DNA from 2 places in the Halobacillus sp. 12SKB genome. Region 2 is predicted to be linked to the other one. Evidence: a T-box and tRNA genes for the amino acid it is inferred to sense, from the RefSeq annotation. Region 2 holds a T-box; the other holds one or more tRNA genes.
What was found. A T-box is a leader RNA that pairs with one kind of tRNA and senses whether it is charged. The one in region 2 lies ahead of tyrS (tyrosine--tRNA ligase), so its partner is inferred to be a tRNA-Tyr.
Positions count from the first base shown of each region.

Region 1: it encodes a tRNA-Tyr, which carries the amino acid that the T-box ahead of tyrS (tyrosine--tRNA ligase) is inferred to sense. The anticodon was not compared.

Region 1 is NZ_JBRFWR010000001.1:902,922-912,902, reverse strand. It holds gene gerD (spore germination lipoprotein GerD) at 1-459, opposite strand, end outside; gene ACQ4XT_RS04520 (KinB-signaling pathway activation protein) at 600-1,199, shown strand; gene pdaB (polysaccharide deacetylase family sporulation protein PdaB) at 1,246-2,004, opposite strand; gene ACQ4XT_RS04510 (hypothetical protein) at 2,123-2,344, shown strand; rRNA gene ACQ4XT_RS04505 (16S ribosomal RNA) at 2,819-4,383, shown strand; rRNA gene ACQ4XT_RS04500 (23S ribosomal RNA) at 4,796-7,711, shown strand; rRNA gene rrf (5S ribosomal RNA) at 7,802-7,915, shown strand; tRNA gene ACQ4XT_RS04490 (tRNA-Asn) at 7,959-8,033, shown strand; tRNA gene ACQ4XT_RS04485 (tRNA-Thr) at 8,037-8,108, shown strand; tRNA gene ACQ4XT_RS04480 (tRNA-Glu) at 8,130-8,204, shown strand; tRNA gene ACQ4XT_RS04475 (tRNA-Val) at 8,211-8,286, shown strand; tRNA gene ACQ4XT_RS04470 (tRNA-Thr) at 8,299-8,374, shown strand; tRNA gene ACQ4XT_RS04465 (tRNA-Tyr) at 8,391-8,476, shown strand; tRNA gene ACQ4XT_RS04460 (tRNA-Gln) at 8,585-8,659, shown strand; tRNA gene ACQ4XT_RS04455 (tRNA-Lys) at 8,845-8,917, shown strand; tRNA gene ACQ4XT_RS04450 (tRNA-Gly) at 8,934-9,008, shown strand; tRNA gene ACQ4XT_RS04445 (tRNA-Ala) at 9,012-9,084, shown strand; gene rocF (arginase) at 9,387-9,981, shown strand, end outside.
Region 2 is NZ_JBRFWR010000001.1:3,737,771-3,747,751, forward strand. It holds gene ACQ4XT_RS18680 (aminoglycoside 6-adenylyltransferase) at 1-88, opposite strand, end outside; gene ACQ4XT_RS18685 (hypothetical protein) at 106-267, opposite strand; gene ACQ4XT_RS18690 (phosphatase PAP2 family protein) at 340-978, shown strand; gene ACQ4XT_RS18695 (nucleoside/nucleotide kinase family protein) at 950-1,477, opposite strand; gene ACQ4XT_RS18700 (nuclear transport factor 2 family protein) at 1,597-1,980, shown strand; gene ACQ4XT_RS18705 (DUF2243 domain-containing protein) at 2,090-2,569, shown strand; gene ACQ4XT_RS18710 (cytochrome c oxidase assembly protein) at 2,562-3,353, shown strand; gene ACQ4XT_RS18715 (nucleotidyltransferase domain-containing protein) at 3,648-4,268, opposite strand; gene tyrS (tyrosine--tRNA ligase) at 4,296-5,537, opposite strand; T-box leader at 5,582-5,807, opposite strand; gene ACQ4XT_RS18725 (FMN-dependent NADH-azoreductase) at 5,971-6,597, opposite strand; gene ACQ4XT_RS18730 (hypothetical protein) at 6,715-6,861, opposite strand; gene ACQ4XT_RS18735 (oxidoreductase) at 7,155-7,982, opposite strand; gene ACQ4XT_RS18740 (TetR/AcrR family transcriptional regulator) at 8,168-8,731, shown strand; gene ACQ4XT_RS18745 (alpha/beta hydrolase) at 8,776-9,504, shown strand; gene ACQ4XT_RS18750 (LysM peptidoglycan-binding domain-containing protein) at 9,551-9,981, opposite strand, start outside.

The sequences.
Region 1 (9,981 bases), 2.8 Mb from region 2:
CTGCAGATGCGCACGGAATTGCTGCCCTTCCATGACTGTGACCATTTCCTTCATCATTTCAGGGTTTTTATAAAGCTCAATCATCAATTTTTGGTACTCAGCATCTTTCATTAATCCTTTCATCAGCTTTTTCTGCTGATCTTCAAGGACTTTACTGAATTCTTGGACGAACTTTGGATCGGAGAACAATTTACTCCAAAAAGCTTTTCCTTCTTCAGAAACGAGTGTCTTTTGGACAGCCTGCGATACAACTTCTGACTCAAGAGCCATCTGCTGCTGCATTTTCTCATCAGAAAGGACTTCAGTCATCGCTTTCTTCCCGTCGTCCGATTTCAGAATATCAACGATCATCTTCTTCGTTGTATCATAATCCGTCTGTTCACTTGCACTTGATGCGCCGCTGCAAGCAGCGAGGAGTACAAGGATTAGGACGGGACATAAGAATCGGAGTTTGGACATTTTGCATGTCCCCTTTCTTAAGTTCTCCTTACGTTTACTATCTGCGATTCGACAGAAATTATACGAAGACTGGAGGAAAAAAGCTCGGCTTCGTGGTAAAATACGGTGGAAAAGTCTTTTGTATAATAGGGGGAACTTCCGTGAATAGTCGTAAATGGGTAAGGTTGTTCTTAACGACCTTATGGATCGGCGGTTTGACGACGTTGATCATCAGTTTTATCTTTAAATATGATTCGTATGCTGAAGTGCTGAAGCCGTTCCAACTTTTTGAGCTCTTTGGCTTATTGTTATTTTTTGCGGGCCTTGGATTTATATTCAGCATCATTAGTCAGATGGGTTTCTTCGCCTACCTGACAGTCAATCAGTTTGGAAAGGGCATATTTCGTTCTTTATGGACCCCGGTCCAAATCTTCTTGATCGTATTTACGCTCTTTGACCTTGTGTACTTTAGATATCAGGCAGCAGAAAACGCGTCCATCTGGCCGTTTTTATGGACAGCCTTAGGTCTTCTTGGTCTATCGGTCATCGTTGCTTATATAAAGGCAAAGGAAACGAAGCGGCATGCATTTATTCCTGCCCTGTTTTTTATGATCGTCGTTACAAGTGTCGAGTGGGTTCCTGCTTTACGAGCCCAGGGCAGTGATTATGTATGGTTGATGATTATTCCTTTGTTCATCTGCAATGCGTATCAACTCCTTTTACTTCACCGTATAACAAAAACGTCGGAAAAAGCTGCCTGAAAAACAACCACCGCACAAGAAGCGCGGTGGTTGTTTTTTTTATGGGTTATTCAATTTGAGTGGTCTCTGATTCTGCGCCACTGACCAGCTCAGTAATGCTTACGAATTTCAATCCTTTTTGTTTCAAGCCGGGCAGGATGACCTCAAGAGCTTTCGCCGTTTGTTTCACTGAATCAGAAGCATGCATTAAGATGATATCTCCTTCTGAACCTTCATTAAGAACGGTGTCTATGATGGTATTCGTGCCTGGATTTTCCCAGTCCCTCGGATTGATGCTCCATTGGACCGCCTGCATTCCCTCTTTTTCAATCATTTTCAAAACCTCTTTGTCCATATGACCATGAGGCGGGCGGATCCATTTAATGTCTTCAAAACCCAGTTTCTCAAAAGCGTCCTTTGCTTGGCTCATGTCTTGTTGTACTTGTGCGGGCTTTTGTTCAAGGTAACTTTCGTATTTATATCCCATCATCCCGATTTCGTGTTTTCCTTCATGAATCTCCTTGATAATATCGGGGTGACGCTCCGCCCATTCACCACTGACAAAAAAAGTGGCCTGGACCTTGTTGGCTTCTAACTGCTTCAATACATCGTGGACCTTCTCTGTTCCCCAGCTTATATTAAATGTCAGTGCAACGTTTGAATTTTTTTCGCTTCCTTGTGTCAAAGCACGGGGCTCACCTTCATTAGAAAAGACGGGGAGTTGACTCCACTGTCCGATCCACAAGAAGAGGGCGCAAAAAAAGGCCAAAGCCACCACAACTCCATAGCGTTTCATCCGCTCAGCTTTCCAAGTGTAGAAACTCATTGCACGATTCACCTTCCTTCCAATATGTTCTATACATATGAAAAAAAGGACAACCTATGCTAAAAACACAAGATTTAGGGTAAAAATATAGAGAGTTGTTAAAGGGAGGTCCTTTAAGGTGCATGGTTTAATGATTAATGAACAGGAACGTCGTGAAATTGAATATTTGTTAAAGAGAGAAATGGAAGAAATCACGTTTGACCTCGGAGACCACAGAATCGATCAAGGACTTAAAAGAGCGATGGAAGAAAGGTATGAAGTTCTTTTTCAGATCTTCCGCAGATTTGCAACCAGGGAAGAGTGTTTACAGTATATGCCCAGGAGAAAGAAGCAGAATTAATCTATAATCATTTCAGCTTATCAATAATGCTAAAGGTCACAAACTAAGCCCTGAAGGTAGATCAGGGCTTTTATTATGCACCTTTGCCCGATGAAATAACTTTTTTCAATGAATTTCACGAAAAGCATTGCTTTTCTTTTTTAGCCTGTGATATATTATTAAACGTTGTCGGAAAACAAAACAGCGCAGCGGAAACAAACGAATTTCTTTGAAAAAAAGTTATTGACACTGCGAGGCAGACATGATAAATTATTAAATGTCGCCAAAACGACACCGAAAAAAACATCACAAAAAAGTTGTTGACACAAACAACCGAAAGTGATAAACTAATTAAGTCGCTGACAAAGCGGCACGCAAAACATTTGATCTTTGAAAACTGAACGAACCAACCAGTACGTCAAAACATTTCTTCTTTATAGAAGAAATTTGAAACAAAGCACATTCGGTGTGCAAATGAGCAAGTCAAACTTAACTTTTATGGAGAGTTTGATCCTGGCTCAGGACGAACGCTGGCGGCGTGCCTAATACATGCAAGTCGAGCGCGGGAAGCGAGTGGATCCCTTCGGGGTGAAGCTCGTGGAACGAGCGGCGGACGGGTGAGTAACACGTGGGCAACCTGCCTGTAAGATCGGAATAACCCCGGGAAACCGGGGCTAATGCCGGGTAATACTTTCTTTCGCATGAAGGAGAGTTGAAAGATGGCTTCTCGCTATCACTTACAGATGGGCCCGCGGCGCATTAGCTAGTTGGTGAGGTAACGGCTCACCAAGGCGACGATGCGTAGCCGACCTGAGAGGGTGATCGGCCACACTGGGACTGAGACACGGCCCAGACTCCTACGGGAGGCAGCAGTAGGGAATCTTCCGCAATGGACGAAAGTCTGACGGAGCAACGCCGCGTGAACGATGAAGGTCTTCGGATCGTAAAGTTCTGTTGTTAGGGAAGAACAAGTACCGTTCGAACAGGGCGGTACCTTGACGGTACCTAACGAGGAAGCCCCGGCTAACTACGTGCCAGCAGCCGCGGTAATACGTAGGGGGCAAGCGTTGTCCGGAATTATTGGGCGTAAAGCGCGCGCAGGCGGTTCCTTAAGTCTGATGTGAAAGCCCACGGCTCAACCGTGGAGGGTCATTGGAAACTGGGGAACTTGAGGACAGAAGAGGAGAGTGGAATTCCACGTGTAGCGGTGAAATGCGTAGATATGTGGAGGAACACCAGTGGCGAAGGCGACTCTCTGGTCTGTTTCTGACGCTGAGGTGCGAAAGCGTGGGTAGCAAACAGGATTAGATACCCTGGTAGTCCACGCCGTAAACGATGAGTGCTAGGTGTTAGGGGGCTTCCACCCCTTAGTGCTGAAGTTAACGCATTAAGCACTCCGCCTGGGGAGTACGGCCGCAAGGCTGAAACTCAAAGGAATTGACGGGGGCCCGCACAAGCGGTGGAGCATGTGGTTTAATTCGAAGCAACGCGAAGAACCTTACCAGGTCTTGACATCCTTGGACAATCCTAGAGATAGGACTTTCCCTTCGGGGACCAAGTGACAGGTGGTGCATGGTTGTCGTCAGCTCGTGTCGTGAGATGTTGGGTTAAGTCCCGCAACGAGCGCAACCCCTAATCTTAGTTGCCAGCATTCAGTTGGGCACTCTAAGGTGACTGCCGGTGACAAACCGGAGGAAGGCGGGGATGACGTCAAATCATCATGCCCCTTATGACCTGGGCTACACACGTGCTACAATGGATGGTACAAAGGGCAGCGAAGCCGCGAGGTGTAGCAAATCCCATAAAACCATTCTCAGTTCGGATTGCAGGCTGCAACTCGCCTGCATGAAGCCGGAATCGCTAGTAATCGCGGATCAGCATGCCGCGGTGAATACGTTCCCGGGCCTTGTACACACCGCCCGTCACACCACGAGAGTTGGCAACACCCGAAGTCGGTGAGGTAACCTTTTTGGAGCCAGCCGCCGAAGGTGGGGCCAATGATTGGGGTGAAGTCGTAACAAGGTAGCCGTATCGGAAGGTGCGGCTGGATCACCTCCTTTCTAAGGATATTACGGAAACGTACTGTGTTGGTTGTTCAGTTTTGAGAGATCAAACTATGAATATATGATCTTCCTTCAATTGGGGGGGGGGGGGGCGGAGGGGGGGAGAGGGCGCCCCGGAAAAGGGGGGGGGGGGGGGTGCAAACCCCCACACGCCCACCAAAAAAAAAAGGGGCCTGGCCCGGGGGGGGGGGGCCCCCCTTTGACGGAAGGGGGGCGGGGGTTCGACCCCGCTAGGCTCCACCATTTAAATGTTACACCTAAACACAAGAATCTATTTTGTGTTTTATATTCAACCCTGAATAAGGGCGTGAACCTTGAAAACTGGATAAGGAATCATTGTTTCATCTAACGATGAGGCAAATGATGACAAGACATCTAATTGAAATTGTAAACGTCTTTTCACGAAGATAGTTAAGTGAATAAGGGCGCACGGTGGATGCCTTGGTACTAGGAGCCGATGAAGGACGGGACTAACACCGATATGCTCCGGCGAGCCGTAAGTAGGCTTTGACCCGGAGATTTCCGAATGGGGAAACCCACTGTTCGTAATGGAACAGTATCCTATACTGAATACATAGGTATAGGCAGGCACACCCGGGGAACTGAAACATCTAAGTACCCGGAGGAAGAGAAAGCAAACGCGATTTCCCAAGTAGCGGCGAGCGAAACGGAATCAGCCCAAACCAGAAAGCTTGCTTTCTGGGGTTGTAGGACACTCCATTGGAGTTACCAAAGAGGAAGATAGGCGAATCGATCTGGAAAGGTCAGCCAGAGCAGGTAACAGCCCTGTAGTCGAAATCTTTCTCTCTCCGGAGTGGATCCTGAGTACGGCGGAACACGAGGAATTCCGTCGGAATCCGGGAGGACCATCTCCCAAGGCTAAATACTCCCTAGTGACCGATAGTGAACCAGTACCGTGAGGGAAAGGTGAAAAGCACCCCGGAAGGGGAGTGAAAGAGAACCTGAAACCGTGTGCCTACAAGTAGTCGGAGCCCGTTAATGGGTGACGGCGTGCCTTTTGTAGAATGAACCGGCGAGTTACGACCGTATGCGAGGTTAAGCAGCAGAAGCGGAGCCGCAGCGAAAGCGAGTCTGAATAGGGCGAGTGAGTATGCGGTCGTAGACCCGAAACCGTGTGATCTACCCATGTCCAGGGTGAAGGTCAGGTAACACTGACTGGAGGCCCGAACCCACGCAAGTTGAAAATTGCGGGGATGAGGTGTGGGTAGGGGTGAAATGCCAATCGAACACGGAGATAGCTGGTTCTCTCCGAAATAGCTTTAGGGCTAGCCTCAGAATAGAAAGTCATGGAGGTAGAGCACTGATTGGACGAGGGGCCCCTATCGGGTTACCGAATTCAGTCAAACTCCGAATGCCATAGACTTTGTTCTGGGAGTCAGACCGTGGGTGATAAGGTTCATGGTCGAGAGGGAAACAGCCCAGACCGCCAGCTAAGGTCCCAAAGTGTGTGTTAAGTGGAAAAGGATGTGGAGTTGCTTAGACAACCAGGATGTTGGCTTAGAAGCAGCCATCATTCAAAGAGTGCGTAATAGCTCACTGGTCGAGTGACTCTGCGCCGAAAATGTACCGGGGCTAAACACACCACCGAAGCTGCGGATTGATCTTATGATCAGTGGTAGGAGAGCGTTCTAAGGGCCGTGAAGTCAGACCGTAAGGACTGGTGGAGCGCTTAGAAGTGAGAATGCCGGTATGAGTAGCGAAAAAAGAGTGAGAATCTCTTTCACCGAATGCCTAAGGTTTCCTGAGGAAGGCTCGTCCTCTCAGGGTTAGTCGGGACCTAAGCCGAGGCCGAAAGGCGTAGGCGATGGACAACAGGTTGATATTCCTGTACCACCTCCTTTCCGTTTGAACGACGGGGGGACGCAGGAGGATAAGGAGAGCGCGCCACTGGATGTGCGCGTCCAAGCAGTGAGACGGTCGGATAGGCAAATCCGTCCGGCAACGTCAAGCTGTGATGGGGAGGGAAATAAAGTACCGAAGCTCCTGAGTTCACACTGCCAAGAAAATCCTCTAGTGAGGAAAGAGGTGCCCGTACCGCAAACCGACACAGGTAGGCGAGGAGAGGATCCTAAGGTGAGCGGGAGAACTCTCGTTAAGGAACTCGGCAAAATGACCCCGTAACTTCGGGAGAAGGGGTGCTCCTCTGCCGAGGAGCCGCAGTGAAAAGGCCCAAGCGACTGTTTACCAAAAACACAGGTCTCTGCGAAGCCGTAAGGCGAAGTATAGGGGCTGACACCTGCCCGGTGCTGGAAGGTTAAGGGGATGCGTTAGCTTATGCGAAGCGTTGAACCGAAGCCCCAGTAAACGGCGGCCGTAACTATAACGGTCCTAAGGTAGCGAAATTCCTTGTCGGGTAAGTTCCGACCCGCACGAAAGGTGCAACGACTTGGGCACTGTCTCAACGAGAGACCCGGTGAAATTATACTATGTGTGAAGATGCACATTACCCGCGACAGGACGGAAAGACCCCGTGGAGCTTTACTGTAGCCTGATATTGAATGTTGGTATAGCTTGTACAGGATAGGTAGGAGCCTTGGAAGCCGGAGCGCTAGCTTCGGTGGAGGCGCTGGTGGGATACTACCCTGGCTGTACGGACATTCTAACCCAGGACCGTGATCCGGTCCGGAGACAGTGTCAGGTGGGCAGTTTGACTGGGGCGGTCGCCTCCCAAAAGGTAACGGAGGCGCCCAAAGGTTCCCTCAGAATGGTTGGAAATCATTCGCAGAGTGTAAAGGCACAAGGGAGCTTGACTGCGAGACCTACAAGTCGAGCAGGGACGAAAGTCGGGCTTAGTGATCCGGCGGTTCCGCATGGAAGGGCCGTCGCTCAACGGATAAAAGCTACCCCGGGGATAACAGGCTTATCTCCCCCAAGAGTCCACATCGACGGGGAGGTTTGGCACCTCGATGTCGGCTCATCGCATCCTGGGGCTGTAGTCGGTCCCAAGGGTTGGGCTGTTCGCCCATTAAAGCGGTACGCGAGCTGGGTTCAGAACGTCGTGAGACAGTTCGGTCCCTATCCGTCGTGGGCGTTGGAAATTTGAAAGGAGCTGTCCTTAGTACGAGAGGACCGGGATGGACACACCGCTGGTGTACCAGTTGTTCCGCCAGGAGCATCGCTGGGTAGCTACGTGTGGTCGGGATAAGTGCTGAAAGCATCTAAGCATGAAGCCCCCCTTGAGATGAGATTTCCCTTTGCTTTAAGCAAATAAGATCCCTCAGAGACGATGAGGTTGATAGGTCCGAGGTGGAAGCGTGGTGACACGTGGAGCTGACGGATACTAATGGATCGATGACTTATCTATCTGATTAGAATCATTCGTGAATGACAGTTACTTTTCAAACAAGATGTTTCCTTATCCAGTTTTGAGGGTTCACCTCAAACTTTATATTGATGTGGTGGTGAAGGCGAAGAGGTCACACCTGTTCCCATGCCGAACACAGCAGTTAAGCTCTTCAGCGCCGATGGTAGTCGGGTTTACCCCCGTGAGAGTAGGACGCCGCCACATTGATTCTCTTTCCTTATTAATGCTTTTGATGAATGAACATTATTCCAACGTAGCTCAGTGGTAGAGCAATCGGCTGTTAACCGATCGGTCGTAGGTTCGAATCCTACCGTTGGAGCCACTTGCTTCCATAGCTCAGTGGTAGAGCACTTCCATGGTAAGGAAGGGGTCGCCGGTTCAAATCCGGCTGGAAGCTCTGAGAAACTATCAAACACATGGCCCGTTGGTCAAGTGGTTAAGACACCGCCCTTTCACGGCGGTAACACGGGTTCGAATCCCGTACGGGTCACCACTTATTGGAGGATTAGCTCAGCTGGGAGAGCACTTGCCTTACAAGCAAGGGGTCGCAGGTTCGAACCCTGCATCCTCCACCATTAAATTTATAAGCCGGCCTAGCTCAACTGGCAGAGCAACTGATTTGTAATCAGTAGGTTGGGGGTTCAAGTCCTCTGGCCGGCACCACTTATTTAGTCAAAGTGGAGGGATAGCGAAGTTGGCCAAACGCGGCGGACTGTAAATCCGCTCCCATCGGGTTCGTAGGTTCGAGTCCTACTCCCTCCACCATTTTTTCATTGACGATAACGGCTGACATTCATGATCAGCTATTTTTTATGAAAATAAACATATCTTGTATAATGATCTTTAGATGGTCAATACTATTTTTGTAACTGTTGGGCCATAGCCAAGCGGTAAGGCAACGGTTTTTGGTACCGTCATGCGCTGGTTCGAATCCAGCTGGCCCAGCCATTTCTTAAGAAGATGTTATACTGGATGTTATTATATTATGAGCCATTAGCTCAGCTGGTAGAGAAGCCGTAAGCATCATTGGAATTTCTTCATTGTAGGCTTTGCGAGGAGCGTATGCTTCACCGAAAAATCTATCAACGTGACGAGCACACGGCTTATAAAATAACGAGCATTATGTTTCATACGAGCCATTAGCTCAGCTGGTAGAGCATCTGACTTTTAATCAGAGGGTCGAAGGTTCGAATCCTTCATGGCTCATCTTTCAATTTTATATGCGGGAGTAGTTCAGTGGTAGAACACCACCTTGCCAAGGTGGGGGTCGCGGGTTCGAATCCCGTCTCCCGCTCCATACGGGGCCTTAGCTCAGCTGGGAGAGCGCCTGCTTTGCACGCAGGAGGTCAGCGGTTCGATCCCGCTAGGCTCCACTCTTTAAACCTGACATCAATGATTGATGTCAGGTTTTTTATTGTTTCATCCTCTATATCAATCCGGTCTGTTTGTCATATGTAGAGGTTCGACACCCTTATCTAATGAGGGGTTACAAAAAGTTAAATACTTCTCCATATAAACAAACCCATAATATGTAAAATAATTCGAAACCTTGTAAACATGCATGATTACATACGTTTTCATACTGGTTTTCGTATATATATGCACAAACATGTCCAGTTGAGTCATAACGGGAAAAACGGATACAATTATAGTAGAGAAAAAAGGAGGAACTTTGATGAATAAACAGCTTTCAGTTATCGGTGTACCTATGGACCTTGGACAGATGCGTCGAGGCGTGGATATGGGCCCAAGTGCTATTCGTTATGCAGGTATGGTTGAACGTCTAGAGCAATTGAAATATAACATTGAAGATCTAGGGGACATTGAGATTCCTCGCCCAAAACATAATACAGATGAAAAACAGGATAATTTACGTAACTTGAATGAAATTGCCGAAGGAAGCCGTCGTCTGGCAAAAGCGGTAGATGAAGTCGTAGAAAATAAACGTTTCCCACTTGTACTTGGGGGAGACCATAGTATAGCTATGGGGACTCTTGCAGGAGTTGCGAAACATTATGAAAACCTTGGTGTCATCTGGTATGATGCTCACGGCGATTTAAACACAGGTGACAGCTCGCCTTCTGGTAACATTCATGGGATGCCATTAGCTGTAAGCTTAGGGATCGGTCATGAAAAATTGACGAGTATCCATGATTATGAACCGAAGATTAAACCAGAAAATATAGTGATTATCGGAGCTCGTTCTCTTGATGAAGGAGAAAGAGTGCTTATTGAAGAGAAGGGCATAAAAGTCTATACGATGCATGAAG
Region 2 (9,981 bases):
GTGATCCATTCATATATACCGCCCGGATTCGTTCATCTTTCTCAGCGACAGTCAAAATCAGATCCATCATTTCCTTTTCTGATCGCATCCTTTGCTCCCTCCTCTTTACAGTCCATCTTTATGATTCAAATAATCTTCGTATCGTTCCTCCCACTCTCGTTTTTTCATTTCTATATATACACTTTTCTTCAGACTCATCCATGATAAAACCGAGAAGAACAAATAAATGAAATATGGATTTTCCTGCTGGATGATTTTTTCTTTCACATCGAACCCTCCCTCATTCAGAGCATACTTTTTTCCACCTTCTCAATAATAAAAGAAAAAGGAGGTGCTGAGATGCGTAAACGACTTCTATGGCTAATGGCTTTAAGCCTTATTCTTTTCTTCCTGATCAGCTGGGGTGTCATGACAAACCACACCTTCCTCATGGCTATGGATGAATGGGGTATGAACGCTAAAGCTGACCCAGCCGAACAAACCACCATTCAAATCGCTCGTTTCTTCTCGATAGCGACCGGCTACAAAATCTGTCTAACTACCGGATTTATCGTTTCTTTTCTATTCATTTATTTGAACAAGTACCGCATCAGTTTTTTCATTTTATCAGGGGAGGCATGCACCAAGCTCATCAGCTTTGGCTTAAAGAATATCCTGGGCCGCGAGCGTCCTCCTGGCACTTCTTTTGTCTCTGTAAGCGGGGAGGCTTTCCCAAGTGCTCATATGATTTACGCCGTCTTCCTAACGGGAGCCCTCTATTTCCTTATCGCCATTTATTTCAAAGGGAAGAGGCTGACTATTCTTTTGTTTAGTGGCTTTCTTGTTGTTGGAATGGTTGGGTGGTCCCGCGTATACCTCGGTGCACATTACATAAGTGATGTGCTCGGTGGCTTTTTCATCGGGGTCGTGTGGCTGCTTGCGGTGTATCTTTTATCGCAAATGAAAATCCCTAATGATGCTCAAAGGGAAGATTCTTGATGATGCATTTTACGATGTCCTCCATGTCCATCCTTCCATCAACGATAAGATCGGCATCAGGTTTAATGGAATGGAGCATTTCTAAATAAGCTTTTCTTCCACCATTCAAATAATGGGTCAACTCTTCCTTTCCTCCCCGCCCTCCCCCATCACGAAGCAAACGCCTTGCCATAGCGATATCCAGAGGTGTATCAATGTAAACCGAATAGTCAATCCATGGCGCCATTTCCTCATGCTTATAAGAAAAGGGGTAATCAAGGATAAGAAAGGACGCACTTTTCATCGATTGGATATCCTTAATCAGAGGGTCCAGATTCCATTGGTTATAATCGGGGCCCTCTTCCACCCACTCGGTGATGTTTTCCGGTGTCCCCTCAAATTCATACCCATCAAAGAAAAGCGCTTCAGCACCATCGAGTCGCTCCCGAAGTTTCTTAGTAATCGTCGTCTTTCCACCACCTGAAACAGCGGCTACTGCAATGACCTTTGGCTCGGTCATTGGTGCTTCTTCCTTATTTTCAATACCAGTCTTCTTTTTACATAGGCAGGCATTGCTACATCCCCCCGTGATAGAATCAAAGTATATTATTCCCATAGAAAATTTTAACACAAAGGAGAATGCTTATGTCGCTGAAGGAACAACTGAAAAAACTGGAGAACCACCACATACAGTTAAGCACCCGCGAATCCACAGAAGAGCTTGATCAGATATTGGCGGAGGACTTCTGGGAAATCGGCAGTTCGGGTGTGCCGTATGATAAAAAATTCTGCCTGGATCAAGGCGTCGTCCTGACTGAGATGACCCTTCATCACTATCAAATCCAGCCCCTATCCGAGGACACGGTGCTCGCCACGTATTATGTCGAGGACCGGACAAGAAGCAGAAACACTCTCCGCAGTTCTATATGGAAAAAGATCGATGAGCGCTGGCAATTGTATTTTCATCAAGGCACCATTACAGACTTACATAAAGATGAATATAGAGAAAGCGTTGGTCTGTGATCATGTCATCACCTTCCAGTCAAAAGTCCTTTTCCAAGCCAAGTACGTTTGTATTCTTTGAGTGATGGGTACAACATAGGAAGAATTTTGAAGGACGGGAGGTTTCTCTATGGGTGCAAAATCCCTTCATTCTGATCCAAAACATACCTTAAAGCGCAGCCTATGGTCCGGAGTCCTGTTCGGAATCGGCCTGGCTGCTTTTATCGATGAAACGATTTTCCACCAACTGCTAAGATGGCACCACTTTTATGATCAATCCACCACCGACATCGGCCTGATATCAGATGGTTTGTTTCACGCGTTCAGCTGGTTCGCAACCATTGGCGGCCTGTTTCTTTTGGCCGACCTGAAAAGGAGGAATGGCTTAACATCGAAGCAATGGTGGGGCGGCGTTCTGCTTGGGGCAGGTTCCTTCCAGTTGTACGACGGGATCATTCAGCATAAACTGATGCGGTTGCACCAGATCCGTTATGTAGAAAATGTGATCCCTTATGATCTGGTGTGGAATCTATCCGCTGTCGTTATGATTGCTGCAGGTCTATTCCTTCTAAAACGCACCAGCAAAAAAGGAGACCCTTCCGATGCATGAGGCGCATGCGGGCGGAAGTGGGCTCCTGTTTGACTTGATTTTGTCGTTCCCTTTCCTCTTAGCCATTGGCTTGTATATAGGAGCAGGCTTCGTCTCTAATCGTTCTCCTCATTTACAAAAATGGCCGACTTGGCGTTATGTGTGCTGGACCATCGGGGTCCTGTGCGCAGGATTGGCTGTCATCGGCCCGCTCGCTGACCAGGCACGCATCGATTTTCGCGCTCATATGATGGGGCACTTACTCTTAGGCATGCTCGCCCCACTCCTGCTCGTCCTCGCCGCACCGATGACCCTTTTGCTAAGAACCCTGCCTGTTTCCGCTGCAAAAAAACTGACCCTTCTTCTGAGAAGTAGTTATGTACGTGTCATCAGTCACCCGGTCACCGCCTCCATTCTCAACATAGGCGGATTATGGGTGCTCTACACCACAGACTTATATCACATGATGCATCAAAGTCTATGGATTCATGTGCTCGTCCATCTGCATGTGTTCCTGGCCGGTTACCTTTTTACAATGGCCATGATTTATACCGACCCTGTCGCTCATCGCTACAGCTATCTTTACCGGGCCATCGTGTTCATCTTCGCTCTTGCCGGCCATGGCATCCTATCGAAATACTTATATGCCTCTCCACCAGAAGGAGTCAGTGAGAACAAGGCAGAGGCTGGGTCCATGCTTATGTATTACGGGGGCGATGCGATCGACGCCGTTCTTATTTTCATTCTCTGTTTGCAGTGGTACAAAGCTGCTCAACCAAAAAAGAGACTGGCAGCTAGTCAATGAAGAGTGCTACCAAGTTTTATCCAATTGTCCCGCATAAAAAGAAATGGCCTTTTCGTACTTTTTCACCCAAAGACTCTCAGCAGTTTTTTCACCGCTAATGGCGACTGTTCCAAGTTGTATAAGACCATCGCGGTGAAAAACTCAATCGCGGGATTATCTGGAAATCTGATTTCGTTGATATATGTTCGTTTTAATTGATATATCTTGATTTTAATTGATATATTTCGAGTTCAATTGATATATCTTAATCCCAGCCGATAAATCTCCACTTTGGCCGATATCCCAACAAAAGACTTAGAGCTTCTGCAAATGATCAATCCAGGCATCCAACCGCCTGCGATCCCCCGGTCCTTCCAACAGCTTATCGTAAATCCGGTACCCTTCCACATCGTGATCACGTAACCAGTTCAGCGACTTTTTCGGACCGAGGTACCAGCGGCCGATCATCTCAAAATAGATTTCAAGACTTTCCTTCACAAGCCAGTGAAAGCGATAGCGTCCCTCCATATCCCCTTTTCTCGAACGGATCTTCATCTTGATCAGCCAATCTTTCAAAAACTGCTTCTCCTTCGGTTGCAAATGCGCCGGTCCCTCATTGAAAATGGAATCGATTTCTGTCATCCATGTCTGGGCAAGGCCATGATCATCCACGAGGACTTCTGCACGATGGACCTTCAAAAAGTCGGCTGGCTTTTTCATATCATCGGTTTTGTGGACCCAAACATCAAGAAGCTTGCCACTGAACGTTTCCACTTTATTCTGCGTATCCAGCTCATCGGAAAAACCAATCAAATCGACATCGCTCTCATTTGTAGCATCACCCGTTTGATAGGAGCCGTACAAAAATACGGTATGACACTTATACTTCTCTCTCATATGTTCGGTTGCTTTTTCTATAAATGCTTCTCTTTCCATCGCTTCATTTCTCCTTTTTCTCTCCAATCAGGATGAACTTCTCAGCCTTACAAACTTCCTTTTCCCGACTTGAACCACAATCCCGTCAGTCACCTGCACCATTTGGTTGGTATCGGTCACTTTCTCCTGATCAATCCGGACACCGCCATTCTTGATCATCCTTCTTCCTTCACTTTTGGAAGGTAAAAGTCCGAGTTCCTTGACGAGATCGACAACGAGCAATTCCCTTTCTCCTTCCCATATCACTTCAGCAATCTCATCCGGCATCGCTTTTTTCTGAAAAACATTGACGAACTGCTCACGGCTTTGGCGGGCCGCTTCTTTTCCATGAAGCATTTCAACAAATGAAGCGGCAAGCGTCATTTTGGCATCCCGCGGGTGAAGCGTCCCTTCATCAAGACTCCGTTTCACTTCGTGCACTTCCTGAATGGATAAGGGAGACACGAGCTCAAAATATTTCATGATCAACGCATCAGGGATCGACATCGTTTTTCCGAAAATGTCCTGCGGCCGTTCATCCACGCCGATATAATTGCCTTTCGACTTCGACATTTTCTCTACACCATCAAGACCCTCAATCAACGGCATCAGCAGGACGACTTGCTTTTCCCTGCCGTAGTGCTCCTGCACCTGGCGGCCAAACAACACGTTGAATTCCTGGTCGGTTCCACCGAGCTCGATGTCTGATTCCAACGCATACGAGTCGTATCCCTGCATGACGGGGTAGAAAAACTCGTGAAGGTGGATCGGTTTATTCGCTTTGTACCGGTTATGAAAGTCATTGCGCTCAAGCATCCTCGCTACTGTCACGGTACTCGCAAGTTTCAACACTTCTGAAAATCCTACTTGAGACAGCCATTTCGAATTATAGTGGAGCTCCACTTTTTCCATATCGATCACTTTGCCGAACTGCTCGAAGTAGGTCTTGGCATTGTGCTTCACTTCCTCATCCGTCAAAGCCGTCCGAGCGGTCGCTTTCCCCGTCGGATCCCCGATTTTCCCTGTGAAATCTCCAATGATCAGCTGAACCGTGTGCCCGAATTCCTGGAACTGTTTCAGCTTATTCAACACAACGGTATGACCAAGGTGGACATCCGGCGCGGTCGGGTCGAGCCCCAACTTCACTTTCAACGGCTGCTCATTTTTAATCGACTTCGCAATCTTCTCTTTGAATTCGTTTTCCGGAATGATCGAGGAGACACCATAAGATAGAACCTCCCATTGTTTTTCCAGTTCTCTTTTTTGCCCATCATTTAATAGTTCCATCATCTTACAGCCCTCCATTTTTCAGAATATAAAAAAGACACGCCCCATCATGGGACGTGTCTTCATCACGCGTTACCACCCAAGTTGAAGACGAATCTCTTCATCCTCCCCTCAAAAAGATAACGGATTTACCGTCTTCCACTACTTACCTGAGTTTTCGTAAAAGAAGCTCCAGAAGGTAATTCATGAAGAGGTGTGTATCGACTCGCAGCAACCGTCGACTCTCTGAAAACAGGGATCTCTTCACTACTGCATTTCTATCATAGCCGTAGATATTAAAGTTAGGATTATGTTACGCGGTAAGGAAGAAGATGTCAACGTTTTTTTCTGAATCTTTTATGTTTTGAACTTTTTTTTGTCTTTAAAATCTTCTTACCCTTCGGTATCCACTTATCATTCCACCGATAGGGACTAAAGACATGTGGAAAGTAACTACTCAAAAAGTCTGAGCTGCATCCTTTGCTCTAGCTATCGCATGTTCTCTAATCTCATCCGCCTGATCCGGATTCGCCGCATGTCCTTCAACAAAAATACCATCGAAGGAAGGGACACCGAAAAACTGCATGACGATGTTCAAATACCGATGCCCCATCTCCATCCCCGCTGCAGGACCTTCCGAATAAATTCCCCCACACGCCTGGATGTGAAAAGCTTTTTTGTCTGTTAATAGACCAACCGGCCCCTGCTCTGTATATTTAAAAGCTTTGCCCGCTACGGCCACCGAGTCAATATAAGCCTTCATCACAGGAGGAAAAGAGAAGTTCCACATCGGGGTGACGAAGACGTATTTGTCTGCCGAGATGAATTGATCACTCAGCTCTCCCAATCGCTCGACTTTCCTTTTTTCTTCTTCAGAGAGTTGATCGCCGGACTGCAGCTTCCCCCACCCGCTGAAGATATCAGCATCAATAGGAGGGATGTCTTCTCTGTACAAGTCGATGTGAATAATCTCATCCCCGTCATTTATTTCTTTGTAAGCGTCGATGAATGCCTTCCCTACCCTCATGCTGAAAGAGGCGGTCTCGTCATGAGGATGTGCGGTAATATATAAAACCTTTGCCATACGTATCCTACCTTTCGATTCAAGATAGTATAGTTTGGATGAAAACGCGCTTTTTTACTATTCAAATACATAAAAAAAGAACCCACCCTGATTAGGATGAATCCTTAATAATAGCTGTTATTCCTGCTCGGAATTTACATCATGGAGATAAGGGTTTGCTGCTATGTTCATTCTTGCTTCATCTGTCATGACAAACACTTCGTCCGGCGTTCCTTCTTGGTTCATAGGTGAACGTCCATCGTAGTGGAATGGGGTGCCTTTCATTCTGCCGCCTCCTTCACTTCTTTTTCATTAGCATCCGCTTACAAAAAGCCATTATTCTATCCATTAAAAAAAAGAACTTCTGTGTATCAAAGTTAGTTGATCCAAATATTTAAAAGTGACCCAGTCCGGCAGACGGCCACGCACCAGCTAATTTTCCCTTATATGATACTTCGCTCTCGTAGGAAGAACCCCTTCTTATCACACCAATCAAAATAAAAAAGGGATGACACAGTTACGTCCCATCCCTTTCATCGACTTTCTCATTCATTTATTAAGTTCCACTTTTATCCTTTTCACCTTCGCATCATGGAATGGAAAATGGAATCAAACATCCGATCGGGCAGCACTTTTCTTAAGAACATATAAGGTTTGGCATACTTGCCGGCCGCATAACGTGTTTTCGGCTTTTTCGCTTCGATCGCTTTCTTCACTGTTTCTGCAATCACTATTGGTGAAGAGGATGCTCCCGTCATATTCTCAGTCATGTTAACGAAAGATCGTGTCATGTCTTTGTAGGCAGACGTTCCAGACGTTTTCTGTAAATTCTCGAGCATGATACCGGTCCATTCACTCTCAATACTCCCCGGCTGTATAACGACCACATCAATCCCAAACGGCGCCACCTCAAGCCGGAGACAGTCCGAATATCCTTCGAGTGCATGCTTGGATGCATGATACCAGGCTCCCATTGGTGTAAAAATTTTTCCACCCATGGATGAATTGTTGATGATTTTGCCTGACTGCTGTTTTCTCATATGGGGCAATACAAGTTGAGTCAATCGGCTCAATCCAAATAGATTAACGTCGAACTGGCGCTTCGCTTCCTCTAATGGTACGTCTTCCACAGCTCCATACGATCCATATCCAGCATTGTTGAACAGCACATCAATTTTTCCCTGTTCTTGAATAATCCGGTTCACCCCATCCACCATAGATGATTCATCAGTTACATCCATAGAAAGAATGTGAGCCCCTTGAGACTCGATTTCTTTCATCTTTTCCAAACGTCTTGCAGCTCCATAGACGATGTAGCCTTCTTCCAGCAACAGTTTTGCCGTTTCCATCCCCATCCCTGAAGAAGCCCCTGTAATCAGCACGACACCTTTTTCATCATTCTTCATTTCACATTCCTCCTCCTTCTAATCCCGAAGTGACACATGTATATAGATACACACTTGTGTCACTTATGTAAGCAAATTATAATGAGATTATCATCATAGGGTCAATGGTTTCTGATCAAGTGATACAGATATAAGAAAGTGTGACACTTGTTACAACACGCTCAATGGAGAGGAGAAATAGCAGGATGAATGACAAAAGCATGAACCCTATATCTATGAGGTCGAGGAAATGGATCATCGATGCTTTACTAAGACTTATGGAAGAAAAGCCTTATCACAAAATCACAGTCAAAGAAATTACCGAATCTGCCGAGCTCGTCCGGAAGACGTTCTATCGTAACTTCCAAAGCAAGGAAGAAGTCCTCCAAGAATACATTACAGGGTTGATGAATGAGGTTGAGAAAGAATTCGAAGCGCTTGAAGCCTTAACCCCTTACGCGATGGCTAAGCTTTATTTTGAATTTTGGCAGGAGCATATTGAATTCCTCAACCTGATCCAGAAAAACGACTTGTTTGTCATCCTTCTCAAACAGTTGGACGACTATCTGCCATCCTTGAATGAGAGATACAAAGCGGATATGATGGAAGGCTTTGATGAAACATTCCTGCAGTATTACACGGCATTCAATTCCGCAGGCATATGGCATATGCTCGAAAAATGGATTCATCATGGCGCCGTAGAGACTCCTGAGAAAATGGCTCAGATCTATTCAGATATTACATTGAATAACCCTCATTTGAAGAAGTGAGAACAGTGGTTTGCGTTTGTAACGCATAGGGAGGATGTTGAATTATGAAAAAATGGCTCAAGTATATATCGGTGGGTCTCCTGGGCCTGATCAGCATTGGAGTTCTCTTCTTTTTCATCTGGACTCAACAAACTTACGAACCTTCGGAAGAGATGACACGCCTGGTGGAAGAAGAACCCCACAATAAAGACGGATGGGTCGTACATGAACCCGGCGGTAAAGCTAAAGCAGGGTTCATCTTATATCCTGGAGCAAAGGTGGAACCAGAAGCCTACAGTTATCTGGCTCAGCAACTGGCAAACAGCGGATACGTTACAGGGGTTCCTGATGTAACGTTGAACCTACCTATATTAAGCACGAACAAAGCAAATGAATTGATGGACCGCTATCCTGATGTTGAAGCATGGTATGTGGGAGGCCATTCACTCGGTGGGGTCGCCGCTGCTTCTTTTGTCAAAAAGCATCCGGAGGAAACAGAGGGATTGATTCTTCTTGCTTCCTATCCCACGGAAGGAAGCAGCTTCGCCGATGCCGAAACCCCGATTCTATCGATATATGCAGAAAATGATGGGTTAACGACAGAAGCGAAAATAAAGGAGACAAAGCCACTGCTTTCAACGGACATCACTCTTCATAAAATTGAAAAAGGAAACCATGCCCAATTCGGTATGTATGGTCCACAAAAAGGAGATCTGCCTGCTGAAATCCCAGCGAAAACCCAGCAGGAAATCATCGCTCGAACCATCTATAAGTGGCTGGAAGATCAAATCTGACCCGCGAAAAAGCCCGGGTACCAACAGATGGCCCGGGCTTTCTTCTTTATTTCACACGGATGGACGTACCAATTAGGAGATTTCTTGCATCAATTCCAGGATTCAATTCATAAAGGTCCTGCACAGTCACTCCTTGATGAATACCAGCTATTCCATAAAGCGTATCGTAAGGAGCAATCGTATGATCGTGAGCATTCATATTTTCAGCCGGTGAAACCCGTACTTTCTGACCTGGCTGCAAATTCCATGGGTCGATGCCGGGATTTAATTCGAACAGCTCGGAAAGCGTAAGCCCTTCATGGAGGTTTGCAATGCTGTACAACGTACTTCCCGGTGTAACGGTATGAAATTCTTCATTCGGATAATCATCACTAACCATTTCGTCTGTTTTCACTGTAATTCGAGACCCAGGTTGAATGATATCTGCGTCAATCCCTGGATTCCATAGGAACAAATCATCAACGGTCACATCATCAT